DNA from 2 places in the Rhizobium sp. 862_C5_N1_2 genome. Region 1 is predicted to be linked to the other one. Evidence: predicted binding sites of a transcription regulator. Region 1 holds the regulator's gene; the other holds the start of a gene.

Region 1 (7,381 bases):
GCCGGTCGTTGAATCCGGCGGCACGGGCGCTGGTCTGAAGGAATTCTGCAAGGGCGTTGGTGAAGACACCATCGACATTGCGAACGCTTCGCGTCCGATCAACAAGAACGAAGCCGAAGCCTGCAAGGCTGCCGGCGTAACCGACATCCAGGAAGTCAAGATCGGCTACGACGGCATCGTCTTCGCAACCGACGCTTCCAACCCTGACGTCGCCTATGTTCCTGCCGACATCTACAAGGCCCTCGCAGCCCAGGTTGTCGTCGACGGCAAGCTCGTCGCCAACCCTTACAAGAAGTGGTCGGAAGTCAACCCGAAGCTTCCGGCTGTTGATATCGCTGCCTACATCCCGGGCGAAAAGCACGGCACCCGCGAAGTCTTCGAACAGAACGTTCTCGCCGCCGGCTGCAAGGCCTCTGGCGCAACCGACGTCATCGCCAAGGAAATCGCCGACAAGGCTGCCCAGGGCAAGGCCTGCGTCGCAGTCCGCAAGGACGGCGTTGCCGTTGACATCGACGGCGACTATCCGGAAACCCTCGCACGCATCGCCGCCAACAAGACCGGCGTCGGCGTATTCGGCCTTTCCTTCTACGAAAACAACGCCGACAAGCTCAAGGTTGCGAGCATGAGCGGTATCGTTCCGTCCACGGAAACGATCGCTAACGGCACCTACCCGGTTTCCCGCCCGCTGTTCTTCTACGTCAAGAAGGCACATCTCGGCGCCGTTCCGGGTCTGAAGGAATACGTCAACTTCTTCGTATCCGACCAGATGATCGGCCCCGACAGCCCGCTCGTCGAATACGGCCTCGTTGCCGCTCCGGATGCCGAACGCGACGCGATCCGCAAGGACGTCGAAGCCGGCAAGTCCATGTAATAACTTTGCCGGCGCGGCGCCTTTCAGCCCGCGCCGGCATTGCCTTATGTCCCTGCGCGCCGGCGGTTCTGGAGCTGCAGGGTTGGAATTCCTTCTCCATGAGTGGAAGCTGAAGGCAGGCTGATGAAGCTGCCGGGCTTTTTGGGGGCTATGGGCCTGGGGACGTAACGAATGAGCACATCCATCATACTTTTGTGCATTGTGGTGATCGGAGCCGCCGCCTATCTGGTCGCGCGCAACCGTGCCACGGCGCTTGCCGGAGGCCGATCCTCCGCATTGCATTCACGGCCGGCCTATTACGGCGCCTATGCCGCGATCTGGGCGGTTCTTCCCGCCCTCATCGTCCTTTGCCTCTGGCTCTCCATCAGCCCCGGCATCATCCAGTCCTCGGTTCGCGGCGCTGTCCCTGACGGCATCAAGGCTCAAGCCTCGGTCGAGCAGGATCTTGGTTATTCGATGGTGGCGACGGTCGCCCGCGGCCTGACGATGCTGACCGCGGATGAAGCTGCGGCGGTCTCCAGCGATCCCGCAGCCCTGCAGGCCAAGCTCCTCGAAAAGGGCGTGCCGCTCGCCGGCCAGCCGCTGCCTTACATGCTCGACGCCGCCAAAAAGCTCAACACCATGAGCATGACGAGCCGCATCGCCATGACGGCTGTTGTCTTCGCTCTCGCCATTGCCGGCGCCTTCTATGCGCTGCGTTCCATCGCTCCGCGCTTCCGCGCCCGCAACCGGGTCGAGCGCGTCATGCTCTGGGGCCTGCTGCTCGCCTCCTCGATCGCCATTCTGACGACGATCGGCATCGTGCTCTCCATGCTGTCGGAAGCCGCCCGCTTCTTTGCGGCCGTTCCCGCCATGGACTTCTTCTTCGGCACCGTCTGGGATCCGCGATTTGCCGGCGCCGGCAGCTCTTCCTTCGGCCAGTTCGGCCTCATCCCGCTGCTGCTCGGCACGATCTATATCGGCTTGGTGGCGATGCTGGTCGCCGTGCCGGTTGGCCTCTTCGCCGCCATCTACATGGCCGAATACGCTTCGCCGAAAGTGCGCGGCGTCGCCAAGCCGCTCCTCGAAGTGCTCGCCGGCATTCCGACGATCGTCTACGGCTTCTTCGCGCTCGTCACCGTCGGTCCGTTCCTGCGCGATTTCTCCGCCCAGATCAGCGGTCTTCTGAGCGGCAACTACAGCAATTTCATCCAGGCGCAGAGCGTTCTGACGGCCGGCATCGTCATGGGCATCATGCTGATCCCCTACGTGTCCTCGCTGTCGGACGACATCATCACCGCCGTGCCGCGCGCCCTGCGTGACGGTTCGCTCGGTCTTGGGGCCACACGCTCCGAAACCATCAAGAAAGTGGTTCTCCCCGCCGCTCTTCCCGGCATCGTCGGCGCATTGCTGATGACGGCCTCGCGCGCCATCGGCGAAACCATGATCGTCGTGCTGGCCGCCGGTGTCGCCGCCCGCATCCAGATCAACCCCTTCGAGCCGATGACGACGGTGACCGTCAAGATCGTCAACCAGCTGACTGGTGACCTTGAGTTCACCTCGCCGCAGACGCTGGTTGCCTTTGCCCTTGGCATCACGCTGTTCTGCATCACGCTTTGCCTCAATATCTATGCGCTCTACATCGTGCGCAAATACCGGGAGCAGTACGAATGACGGATATTGTTTCTCCCACATCAGGCGTCACCGTTTCCAAGGCGCCCGTGCGCCGCGACATCGGCATCAAGCGCCGCTACGCCGCCGAGCGCCGGTTCCAGGCCTATGGCATCGCCGCCATCACCTTCGGCCTCGTCTTCCTCTTCATCCTGCTGTGGACGGTGATCGGCAAAGGCTATACCGCCTTCCAGCAGACGGCGATTACCCTGCCGATCGAATTCTCCGAGAAGACGATCGATCCGAACAATAAGCGTGCGACCGACCCTTCGGTGCTGATCGCCGCCAACTACCCGGTTCTCCTGCGCGACGCGATCGTCAAGCAGCTGAACGTCAATGCCGCAAGCCGTCCCGATGTGCGCGATGCATCCGCCATGCTCTCCAAGGGTGCGCCGGTTCAGCTGCGCGACATGGTCGTCGCCGATCCGTCGCTTATCGGCAAGACGGTCAATGTCACGGTGCTCGCCGACGCCAATGTCGACAGCGCCAGCAAGGGCCAGATCGACCTGTCGGTCGATGAGAAGAACCGCAAGGTCAACGACAAGCAGGTTGCCTGGATGAACGAGCTGAAGGCGAGCGGCGCTCTCCACAAGCAGTTCAACACCGGCCTCTTCGTCAACGGCAATTCCAGCCGTCCGGAGGCCGCAGGCCTTGGCGTCGCGCTGATCGGCTCGCTCTATCTGATGCTGATTGTCCTCGTGCTCGCTCTGCCGATCGGCGTCGCCGCCTCGATCTATCTCGAGGAGTTCGCACCGAAGAACAAGCTGACGGACCTGATCGAGGTCAACATCAACAACCTCGCCGCGGTCCCTTCGATCGTCTACGGCCTGCTCGGTCTTTCCGTCTTCATCAACTTCATCGGCCTGCCGCGCTCGGCCTCGCTGGTCGGTGGCCTGGTGCTGACGCTGATGACCCTGCCGACGATCATCATCGCCACGCGTGCGGCACTACGCGCCGTGCCGCCGTCGATCCGCGCCGCAGCGCTCGGCCTCGGCGCTTCGAAGATGCAGATGGTGTTCCACCACGTTCTGCCGCTCGCCATGCCCGGCATCCTCACCGGCACGATCATCGGCCTGGCGCATGCGCTCGGCGAAACCGCGCCGCTGCTCTTGATCGGCATGGTCGCCTTCGTCGCCAACGCGCCGACGACGCCGCTCGATCCCTCGACGGCTCTGCCCGTACAGGTCTATATGTGGGCCAACGAGGCCGAACGTGCCTTCGTTGAGCGTACTTCGGGTGCCATCATCGTCCTGCTCCTGTTCCTGATCGTCATGAACATGGGCGCCATCCTCTTGCGTCGTCGCTTCGAGCGCCGCTGGTAAACGGAGTTAAACATCATGAATATGTTGACGGAAGCTGCAGTTGAAAAGGCGCTGGATCAGAAGATGAGCAACGTCCCGTATAAGATGATCGGAAAGGATGTCTCGGTTTACTACGGCGAAAAGCGCGCGCTTTTCGATGTGAATCTGAACGTCCGCGAAAACACCGTAACCGCCCTGATCGGCCCGTCCGGCTGCGGCAAGTCGACCTTCCTGCGCAGCCTCAACCGCATGAACGACACGATCGACGGCTGCCGCGTCACTGGCAAGATCACGCTTGATGCCGACGATATCTATGATCCCGATATCGACGTCGTCGAACTTCGCGCCCGCGTCGGCATGGTCTTCCAGAAGCCGAACCCGTTCCCGAAGACGATCTACGAAAACGTCTCCTACGGCCCGCGCATCCATGGCCTTGCCAAGTCGAAGGCCGATCTCGACCAGATCGTCGAGACCAGCCTGCAGCGCGCCGGTCTCTGGAACGAAGTCAAGGACCGCGTGCACGAGTCCGGCACCGGCCTGTCGGGTGGCCAGCAGCAGCGCCTCTGCATTGCCCGTGCCGTTGCCGTCAGCCCTGAAGTCATCCTGATGGACGAACCCTGCTCGGCGCTCGACCCGATCGCCACCGCCAAGGTCGAGGAGCTGATCCACGAGCTGCGCGAGAACTACACGATCGTCATCGTCACCCACTCCATGCAGCAGGCCGCGCGCGTCTCGCAGCGCACCGCCATGTTCCACCTCGGCAATCTCGTCGAGGAGAACGACACCGACAAGATGTTCACCAATCCCGACGATCCGCGCACCCAGGACTACATCATGGGTCGCTTCGGCTGATTTTGGCGACACCAAGCCTTCCCGTTATTCGAGGATAAAGCCCCATGGCATCGACACATATTTTTTCTGCCTATGATGATGATTTGAAGTTCCTGTCCAGGCGGATTTCCGAAATGGGCGGCCTGGCCGAGCAGATGGTCAGCGAAGCCGTGCGCGCTCTCGTCAACGGCGATACCGCGCTGGCGCAGAAGGTCATTTCGGACGATGTGATCCTCGATCATGCCGAACGCGAAATCGGCGACAAGGCGATCGTCACCATCGCTCGCCGTCAGCCAATGGCTTCGGACCTGCGCGAAATCATGGGTTCGATCCGCATCGCCGCCGATCTCGAACGTGTCGGCGACCTCGGCAAGAACACCGCCAAGCGCGTCATCGCCGTCCAAAGCACCGGCGTTCCCCGCAAGCTCGCCCGCGGCCTCGAGCATCTGTCCGAGCTGGCGCTCGTCCAGCTCAAGGAAGTGCTCGACGTCTACACCAATCGTTCCGCAGACAAGGCGAATGCGATCCGCGAACGCGACAACGAGATCGACGCGATGTACACCTCGCTGTTCCGCGAGCTCCTGACCTACATGATGGAAGATCCGCGCAACATCACCAGCTGCACGCATCTTCTCTTCTGCGCCAAGAACATCGAGCGTATCGGCGACCACGCCACCAACATCGCCGAGACGATCTTCTACATGACGACAGGTGCTCAGCCGGAAGGCGACCGTCCGAAGGACGACAGCGCCAACACCGTCGGCGCGGTGACGGAATAGCCGCCCGGGCCAGTCGCCCGGACCAGTCAATTGCGTGCGCGCCCGTCCGGGCGCGCAATGAGGTCGCAGCCAATTTCTGAATTTGCGCAGGATGCATTGCTTAAATCACCCCCGATTTAAGGATCATGCGCGAGGAGACCGACACGCATGATCCCGAGAGTTGCAGTTGTTGAAGACGAGGAAGCCCTCAGCGTGCTTCTTCGCTACAATCTCGAAGCGGAAGGCTTCGAGGTCGATACCATCCTTCGTGGCGACGAAGCCGAAATGCGGCTTCAGGAGCGCACGCCCGATCTTCTCATCCTTGATTGGATGCTGCCCGGCGTCTCCGGCATCGAGCTCTGCCGGCGCCTGCGCATGCGGCCGGAAACCGAGCGCCTGCCGATCATCATGCTGACGGCGCGCGGCGAAGAGAGCGAGCGTGTTCGCGGATTGTCGACGGGCGCCGACGATTATGTCGTCAAGCCCTTCTCGACCCCCGAGCTCGTTGCCCGCGTCAAGGCGATGCTGCGTCGCGCCCGTCCCGAGGTGCTGTCGACGGTGCTGAAATGCGGTGACATCGAGCTCGACCGCGAGACCCATCGCGTCCATCGCAAGACCCGCGAAGTCCGCCTCGGCCCCACCGAATTCCGCCTGCTGGAATTCCTGATGTCGTCACCGGGCCGGGTCTTCTCCCGCTCGCAGCTTCTGGACGGCGTCTGGGGCCACGATATCTATGTCGACGAGCGCACCGTCGACGTCCATGTCGGCCGCCTGCGCAAGGCGCTGAATTTTTCCAACATGCAGGACGTCATCCGCACCGTCCGCGGCGCCGGTTATTCGATGGAAGCCTGAGGGCTTCCATTTGAGTTGCTGACAAAGTCGCTCGTGCTGACGTCTGCCCCTCACCCTAACCCTCTCCCCGTAAACGGGGCGAGGGGACGTGCCCCGCGAAAGGTTGGCGGGGAACGGAGAGGTCACGGCATATCCCCTTCTCCCCGCGCGCGGGGAGAAGGTGGCGGCAGCCGGATGAGGGGCAGCCATAGGCACGAACCAACATTGCATAAAAAAACGGGCCACTCGGCCCGTTTCTGCATTCTAACGATGGTCGGGCGCCGCTCAGCTGGCCCGCGCGGCCGCCCGGCGGCGTTCGTTGACCGGCTGGTAGGCAAGCTTCTGGTGGTAGCTGCAATAGGGCGAATTGTCGGGGGATTCGCAGCCGCAGAAATGGAAGTCGTCCTTCAGCGGATCGCCGACCGGCCACTTGCAGGTGCGTTCGGTCAGTTCCGTCAGGCCGAGGCGTCGGGAAATCGGCACGACCACGTTGCCTCTCGGCACGTATTCCATTTCCTCGATCGTTTCGATCTCGATCTCTTCCTTCAGCATGGTCGCGCCCTGCTGGCGGGTAACGGTGCGCGTGGCGACCCGTGAGGCGTAGTTCGGCGCGCGCGGCGCCGACGTATTGCGCTTCGGCGTTCGTGCGGCGGTGTTGGTGCCGCCGGCCTTGGCACGGCCGGGCAGGCTCAGCCGGTGCACTTTGCCGATGACCGCATTTCTGCTGACTCCGCCAAGCTGCGCAGCGATCTGGCTGGCGCTCAGTCCTTCGGCCCAAAGTTTCTTGAGTTTCTCGACCCGCTCGTCTGTCCAGTTCATGCCCTGTCTCCACCTTTTGCGTTGGTGATGGCAGAATCCCTCACCGTTGTCCCGGGAGCTCCGAAACAAGAAACGCTTGATCAATTTTGGTGACTAGTTCCGCCGCATGCAGTCTAGTAATTGATCTTTAACCTAGTGTGAGGCTGACTCCGTGACAAGAGTCGCATGAATCCGGATGAATCGAATTCGTAGTTTTCCCCAACTTGCTGCCTCTGCGTGGCATTTCTGCAATAATGCCTGTTGAAGACTGAAAATGCCGCTGTACACCCTTGCTGCATGCGCTAAGGGCGCAGTTTTGTTGACATTGCAGCGCGAAAAGG
Region 2 (7,381 bases), 3.1 Mb from region 1:
CGAGGAAGGCCGGATGCGGCAGAGGCGTGCCGCTGGCCCTCAGATAATCGCCGGCGTGGAAGACCAACTCATAGGTACCGGCTCGAAAATTTTCGCCAATGAGGATAGGGCCGCCATCAACCCGGCCGTCGGCATTGGTCTCGACCGTCTTCAGATGCCTGCGAATCTCGCCGTCGAGCTGAAAAAGATCGATCCTCAGGCCCTCGGCCGGCTTGCCGAGGGCGGTGTCGAGAACATGCGTGGTCAGTCCGGTCATGGGGCTGGCTCTTTGATGATAAAAGGGGCTTCGAAGAAGAATTCTTCAAGATTGTTGCCTGGCCCGTCGCGGTCGACGACCAGGAAGTCTGAGGCTTGGTCGAGCGCCATCAGCGGATGATGCCAGACATTGCGGCGGTAGTTTACGCCCTGGTCGCCGCGCGCCAGAAACACCTGCGGCCTGCCCGGGCGGCCGTTCTCGTCCTCGGAGACGACGACGAGAAAAGGACGGCCCGAGACCGGCGAGAAACTCTGGCTGCCGAGGGGGTGGCGCTCCATCATCCCGACGTCATAGGGGAAGCTGCGCGGCTGTCCGCGAAAGAGGTTGATGATGACGCCTGCGCCCTCGCCCGTCGCATCAGCGGTGGCCAGCGCATGAAAACGCTCCGTCGTGCCGCCATTGATGAACCGCATCGAGGCCGGATCGGCCTCAATCACCTCGCCGAAGGGAGCGAAGGCGGATTTGGTGAGCGGGCGGATCTCGAGAAATTCGGACATGGCTTCATTCGCCTTGGGCATGCCAGTAACGGACAGCATCGATCGCGGAAAGAAGCTCCGGCAGCGTGCGATAGGTCGCCTCCCATATGTTCGACGGACTGAGATCGAAGACTTCCTCGAGGATACGGTTACCCATGCCACAGATTCTCGTCCATGGCAGATCGGGATGCTCAGTCGCAAATTCCGGATGGTTGACGAGCAGTCGGGACGCCGCCGCACCGATGGTGAAGTGGCAGAAGGCAACAGCCTTGAAGGTGAGCTTGTCCCCGACGAACGCCGCCTCATCCATTCCGCCGACGAAAGACAGCGCTTCGGATGCCGCCTCATACATTTCATTGAGATAGTCGATGGCGCGCCGCTCTTTCATTCAGCCTCCGGCAGCATCGATGTCAGCCGCAGCAGCGCGATCCGTTCGACCTGCGCCGTCGCGGTCACAAATTCCTCATGCCGATCATTGCCGATCCGTGTTTCGAACGCCGACAGGATATCGTCCTTGCCAAGCCCCTTGACGGCGATGATGAAGGGAAAGCCGAATTTTCCGACATAGGTCGAATTGAGTTCGGTGAAGCGGGCATGCTCGGCTGGGCTCAAGCGATCGAGACCGGCGCCGGCCTGCTCCTTCCGGCTGTCCTCGGTCAGTTCGCCTGATATCGCGAGGCGCCCGGCAAGGTCTGGATGGGCACGCAGCACGTCGAGACGTTCCTGTGGGCTTGCCGCCCGGAACGCGGCGGTTAGCGTCGCATGCACGCCGGCCGCCGTCAGCGGCTCCGTCACGGGGCCGGCGTCATAGGCGCGCTCGGCGATGAAAGGCGAATGTTCAAAGACGCCGCCGAAGCGGGAGACGAAATCCTCGCGCGACACCATCAAAGCGCTTCCGGCTGATGGTGCTTGTGCCAGTGCTCGGCAATCTCGATGCGGCGTGGAATCCAGACATTGTCGTGCTTCAGCACATATTCGATGAAGCGCTTCAGCGCCGCTGCCCGGCCGGGACGTCCGACGAGGCGGCAATGCAGGCCGACTGACATCATCTTCGGGCTGCCCGCCTTGCCTTCCTCATAAAGCGTATCAAAGGCATCCTTCAGATAGGTGAAGAACTGATCGCCGGCATTAAAGCCCTGCGGCGTCGCAAATCGCATATCATTGGTTTCAAGCGTATACGGAATGATCAGGAAGGGTTTCCCGTCGACGCCCTTCACCCAGTAAGGCAGGTCGTCGGCGTAGGAATCGGAGGAATAAAGGAAACCGCCCTCCTCCTGCACCAGCCGAAGCGTATTGTCGGAAGGCTTGCCCTGATACATGCCGTAGGGCCGCTCGCCGGTGAGTTCGGTGTGCAGTCGCACGGCTTCGAGGATATGCTTGCGCTCCAGATCTTCTGGAAAATCCTTATATTCCAGCCAGCGGTAGCCGTGGCTGGCGATCTCCCAGCCTGCCTCCTTCATCGCAGCGACGGCCTCGGGGTTGCGGGCCATCGCCAGCGTCACGCCGTAAACGGTCGCCTGCACCTTGAGATCGGTGAACATGCGCCAGAGCCGCCAGAAGCCGGCACGCGAACCATATTCATAGATCGATTCCATGTTGAGGTTACGCTGCCCTGGCCAGGCGGCCGCGCCGACGATCTCCGACAGCAGGTTTTCCGAAGCCGGATCGCCGTCGAGGATCGAGCTTTCGCCGCCCTCCTCGTAGTTGATGACGAACTGCACGGCGACGCGTGCCTCGTCCGGCCACTTCGGATCAGGCGTCAGACGCCCGTAACCAACGAGATTGCGCGGATAAGTCTCGGATACCATCAAATCACCTTCTGAAAAGACGGGGAACGGTAGCATCCGCAGCCGGAATGTCGAGACGGAAACTGCTCGGCCGGATTTTGCCTTTACGGCACAAGCCTTTAGCTCATCAGCAGATTCAAGCGATTTTGCGCGCGCTGACCTTGCCCATTGGATGCAACGAATGAACGCGGAAAGGACCGCCCGTGCCCTCCTCGATCATCAGCGCCACGTTCGAAACCGTGACAGGCTCGCTCAGGACAGGCTCGAAGATCGTCCGCAACACCGGCTCGATGCGCGGCATGTCGATCGCGTTGACGGGACCCGTTACCGGCATATGAAAGCGGAACTCCTCCATCACGTAAGGGTTACCCCAGCGATGCAGATTGGCAAATTGCGTCGCCGATAGCCCGTCTGGATCGCTGCGTTCGATCTCAGCCTCGCTGAGCGGCGCGCGGAAACGATCGAATTCCTGCACGATCGCCGAAGCGAGATACTGGATCTGCTCGCAGGGAGTGCTCGGCAGCAGGCTGTAGAAATTGCCGAGCCGGGCGACTTCGATACGCGGAATCTGGAAGGGAACAAAGGTCCCGGAAAAACGCATAAGATCGCGCAGGAGTTGCGATTCGGGCATGTCGCGGGACAAGTGGAACGGCGCCTTCAAAACGCCGTGAAATCCGTAGCGCCGCGGCACGGCAGTATGGAAGGCGATCTCGTGAATGCCGAGGCCACGGACTGCAGGAGGCTCCATCATATCGCCCGAAAACACGTTTCGGCCAAGCCAGTTGGCGGCCACGAGCGACAGCGGGTCGCTCGCCGGAGGCGTGAAGCAAATGGCATAGCGCATGCAATTTCCTCCATCAAGGAAGTAAGCGCCGGTGAGATCCGGCGCTGTCGATGCGCAAGCAGATAGGTGATTTGCATGACAGAATAACGAAACGCAGCGCCGCCTAATTCACGTTTAACGTGAAGCCGCGACGATGTGGCTTGAAATTGCGAAGCTTTCCGGCAGCAAAAATCCGCAGTCTGTATCGCCTGCGATACATATCGCCGCCTCCGCCAGCCGGTGGGCGAGGCCGAAGCTGACCTTGAAGCCGCCGGTCAGCGCGATCAGGCGCCGGTGATCGGGATGGCGGCCGATCATTGGATCCCGGTCGATCGCCTTCGGACGAAGCCCGGCCCAGCGCTCGACAACGGGAGCGTCGCGAAGCGTCGGCACGATGCCGCGCGCCGCCTCGATCAGCACGTCGAGCTGGGCGTCGGTCGAGCTGGGATCGTCAAAACTGTTCTCGCTGGTGCTGCCGATTGCCGCGTGCCCGCCCTCATGCGCGACGACATAGAGCCCGTCGAGAAAGATCGTCGGCAGCGCCGGGTCGATATCGGCTTTCAATAATGCTGCCTGCCCTTTGACCGGCTGGCCGAGCGGTTGTTTCAGCCCCGGCGTCAGTTCTTGCAGCAATGGAAAGGAGCGATGGCCGGCGGCCACGATGCAGTGACTGAAAGCGATCGTTTCACCGTTGACTTCGGTCGTGCCGCGATCAGGGTCAAGGCACGCAACCGTCGCATGCTCCAGGATACGAACATGCTTTGCTCGCCGCAGGAATGCGATAAGCGCTGCGATCAGCAAGCGGGGCGCGACGCGGGCGGCGAGCGTGTCGTGCACGACGCCGCTCTCGCCGGCGGACGCCTCGATCCAGCCATTGACCGGTGGCCTGTCGAGCACATGCCAATGGAAGCGGCGCTCGCCCACCCGCCAATGCTGTTCAGCGTCCTCGAAATGGCCGCGCGCTATTTTTTTGAGATGCGGCTTCGGCAGCGGGATCAGCCGTCCGGACCTGTTATACCCGGCGGAAAGCCCGGTCTCGGCTTCGAGCGCTGTGATTTCGGCTTCGAGCGAGACCAGCGCATCGAACTGGAACTGCTTCTTCTCCGACCATCGGTCCGGCATATGCGGCATCAGCGCGCCGAGCAGGCCGCCGCTTGCACCTTCGCCCAACCTGCCGGCGTCAGCAACAAGAGTACGGATGCCCCGGCGCTCGGCATGGACGGCCGCCCAGAGACCCATGATGCCGCCGCCGACGATCAGCAATTCTGAGGATGATTGACCTGAGACCGGCTGAGGACTATCGGCTTTTTCCATGACAGACGTGAACCCCGATCAGATTGGCGCGGGCGCGCCGCAGCCGCTCGAATGGCGCGACGGCGATATGCCCTATTCCACCGCCTTTGGCGATCATTTTTATTGCCAGACCGATGGGCGGCTGGAATGCGGCCACGTTTTTCTCGCCGGTAACGGCCTGCCGGAACGCTGGAACGGGCAGAGATTCCGGATCGGAGAACTCGGCTTCGGCACCGGCCTGAACTTCGCCGAAACCTGGCGGCAATGGAAGCTCCACCGTGCCGACGGCCAGCACCTGCATTTCACCTCCTTCGAACTCCACCCGATGCGCGGCGAAGAAATCGGCCGGGCGCTGTCGCACTGGCCGGAGATCGATGCCGAACGTCAGGTGCTGACGGCGGCTTGGCCGGAAATACCGGCCGGTATCGTGCGTCTCGATCTCGACGCCCAGACGACGCTCAGCGTCGTATGCGGCTATGCCTTGGACGGCGTCGCGGCAGCCGAAGACGACTTCGACGCCTGGTATCTCGACGGCTTCGCCCCGTCGCGCAACAGCGATATGTGGTCGGAGGAACTGATGCGGCTCGTCTGTGAGAAAAGCGCAGCCGGCGGCACTTTCGCCACCTATGCGGCGGCCGGCTTCGTGCGCCGCAATCTCATCGCCGCGGGTTTTGCCGTCGAGCGCCGCCAGGGCTTCGCCGGCAAGCGCGAAATGCTCTGTGGCATCAAGGCATCCCCCAGTCAGCGCGCAGATCAGTAGCTGGTGCGCTCCGGCTGCTGCTCGCTCGTTCCGAGCCACTGGCGGATTTTTTCCTCGAGCAGCTCGGGACTGATCGGCTTCGACATGTAGTCGTCCATGCCGGCATCGAGGCAGAGCTCGCGGTCGCTTTCGAGCGCATGGGCGGTGACGCCGATGATCGGCACCCGGTGCCCCTGCCCGTTTTCGCGCGCGCGGATCGTCTGGGTCGCCTGATGGCCGTTCATGACGGGCATTGAGACGTCCATCATGATAATGCGCGGCGTATACCGCTCCCAGGCGGCGACCGCCTCCTCGCCATTGTCGACGACGAGGAAGGAAAGACCCGTGCCTTGCAGGATCTGTGTGAAGACGATCTGGTTGACCTCGTTGTCCTCGGCGACGAGCACGTCGACGAATTCAGCGGTTCGCTTCTGCGGCGCAGGCGCGGGCGCCTGCACGGCCACTTCCGTCTGCAGCCGGGCAATCTCGGCCTCGGATGCCTGCTTGACGCGGCTGGCGCGCACCACCTCGACGACCGTGTTGCGCAGCACGTTGGCGCGCGCCGGCTTCATCAGATGCGCGTGGCCGTTCAGCGCCGCGAATTCCTTTTCCGTGCCGGAAATATCCATCGACGTCAGGAAGATGATCGGCAGTTCGACGAAGCGGGGATCGGCTCGTAGCCTGCGCGCGACATCGGCGCCGTTCATATCGGGCATGTGATAATCGAGCACGACGGCATCGACGGTGACGCCGAGATTGGCCGCCGCCTCCAGAATCGCAAGACCGGTACCGCCGCCTTCGGCGGCCACGCCGTCGAAGCCCCAAAGGGACAGCTGTTCGGTCAGGATTCGCCGGTTCACTTCATTGTCGTCGACGACGAGGATGCGCGCACCCTGCACGTTGATCGGCAACGGCTTCGGCTCAAGGCGGGCGGCCGCAACCGCAAACGGCAGGTTGACGGTGAAGACCGAACCCTTGCCCCATTCGCTCTCGACATTGAGATAACCGCCGAAGAGGTCGACGAGCCCGGCGGTGATCGCAAGACCGAGGCCTGTACCCTCATGCCGCCGGGTCGATGAGGCGTCCACCTGCGAGAACTTGTCGAAGACCGATTCGAGCTTCTCCGGCGGAATGCCGATACCAGTATCCTCGATGCGGATACTCGCCATGATCTCGCCGCCGGCGGCCGGCTGGAAGCCGACATCGACAAAGACATGGCCGCGCTCGGTGAACTTGACGGCGTTGCCGACGAGATTGGTGACGATCTGGCGGAAGCGCCCGGCGTCGCCAATGACCGCAGCGGGCAAATCGGGCGCGGCTCGCACCAGGAGCTCGATGTTCTTCTCGGCGGCGTGCGAGGACAAGAGTGTCGCTACGTCCTCCACCGCTTCGGTGATATCGAAGGCGGCTTTGCGCAGTTTCATCTGCCCGGCATCGATCTTCGAGAAGTCGAGGATATCGTTGATGATCGTCAGCAGCGCATTGCCCGACTTGACGATGATATCGACGAAGGTCTTCTGGCGCGTATCGAGATTGGTCTTGGCAAGCAGTTCCGCCATCCCAAGCACGCCGTTCATCGGTGTGCGAATCTCGTGGCTCATATTGGCGAGGAATTCGGATTTGGCGCGGTCGGCTGCTTCGGCGCGCGACAGCAACTGGCGCAGTTCCTCTTCGCGGCTCTTGAGTTCGGTGACATCGGTAAAAAGCGCCACCCAATGCTGTCCCCGGCTGACCGTTGCATCCATGTTCACCCAGCGCTCGCCGCCGACATGGAAGGCAGTGGAGATGGGCAACCTCGCCGCGATATTGTCGCGCCAACCCTGCAGAATCTCGGCCGCGTCCTCGTGGAAGTCGCCGCGCGCAGCGCAGAACTCGAACATGCCGAGCCAACCTTGCCCGGTCTCGATATAGGTGGCGGGAATCTCCAGGATATGAGCCAGCGCCTCATTAGACATCTTGATAATGCCGTCCTGGACGATGGCGAGGCCCTGCGGCATGGCGTGTGTC

What was found. Region 1 encodes PhoB, which activates phosphate uptake and scavenging genes when phosphate is short. Its sites were predicted from a motif close to TGTCATNNANCTGTCAT; they were not measured.
Region 2: the regulator PhoB is predicted to act here: its motif matches at 3,439-3,455, upstream of ACD590_RS16620 (DUF1045 domain-containing protein).

What each region holds. Positions count from the first base shown of each region.
Region 1 is NZ_JBPWPT010000001.1:197,073-204,453, forward strand. Features, by position in the region: gene ACD590_RS01015 (substrate-binding domain-containing protein) at 1-871, shown strand, start outside; gene pstC (phosphate ABC transporter permease subunit PstC) at 1,043-2,524, shown strand; gene pstA (phosphate ABC transporter permease PstA) at 2,521-3,843, shown strand; gene pstB (phosphate ABC transporter ATP-binding protein PstB) at 3,859-4,674, shown strand; gene phoU (phosphate signaling complex protein PhoU) at 4,719-5,432, shown strand; gene phoB (phosphate regulon transcriptional regulator PhoB) at 5,580-6,263, shown strand; gene ACD590_RS01045 (GcrA family cell cycle regulator) at 6,528-7,061, opposite strand.
Region 2 is NZ_JBPWPT010000001.1:3,298,029-3,305,409, forward strand. Features, by position in the region: gene uraH (hydroxyisourate hydrolase) at 1-256, opposite strand, end outside; gene ACD590_RS16600 (ureidoglycolate lyase) at 253-753, opposite strand; gene ACD590_RS16605 (HepT-like ribonuclease domain-containing protein) at 758-1,120, opposite strand; gene uraD (2-oxo-4-hydroxy-4-carboxy-5-ureidoimidazoline decarboxylase) at 1,117-1,617, opposite strand; gene puuE (allantoinase PuuE) at 1,617-2,540, opposite strand; gene ACD590_RS16620 (DUF1045 domain-containing protein) at 2,656-3,363, opposite strand; gene ACD590_RS16625 (NAD(P)/FAD-dependent oxidoreductase) at 3,478-4,656, opposite strand; gene mnmD (tRNA (5-methylaminomethyl-2-thiouridine)(34)-methyltransferase MnmD) at 4,655-5,395, shown strand; gene ACD590_RS16635 (response regulator) at 5,389-7,381, opposite strand, start outside.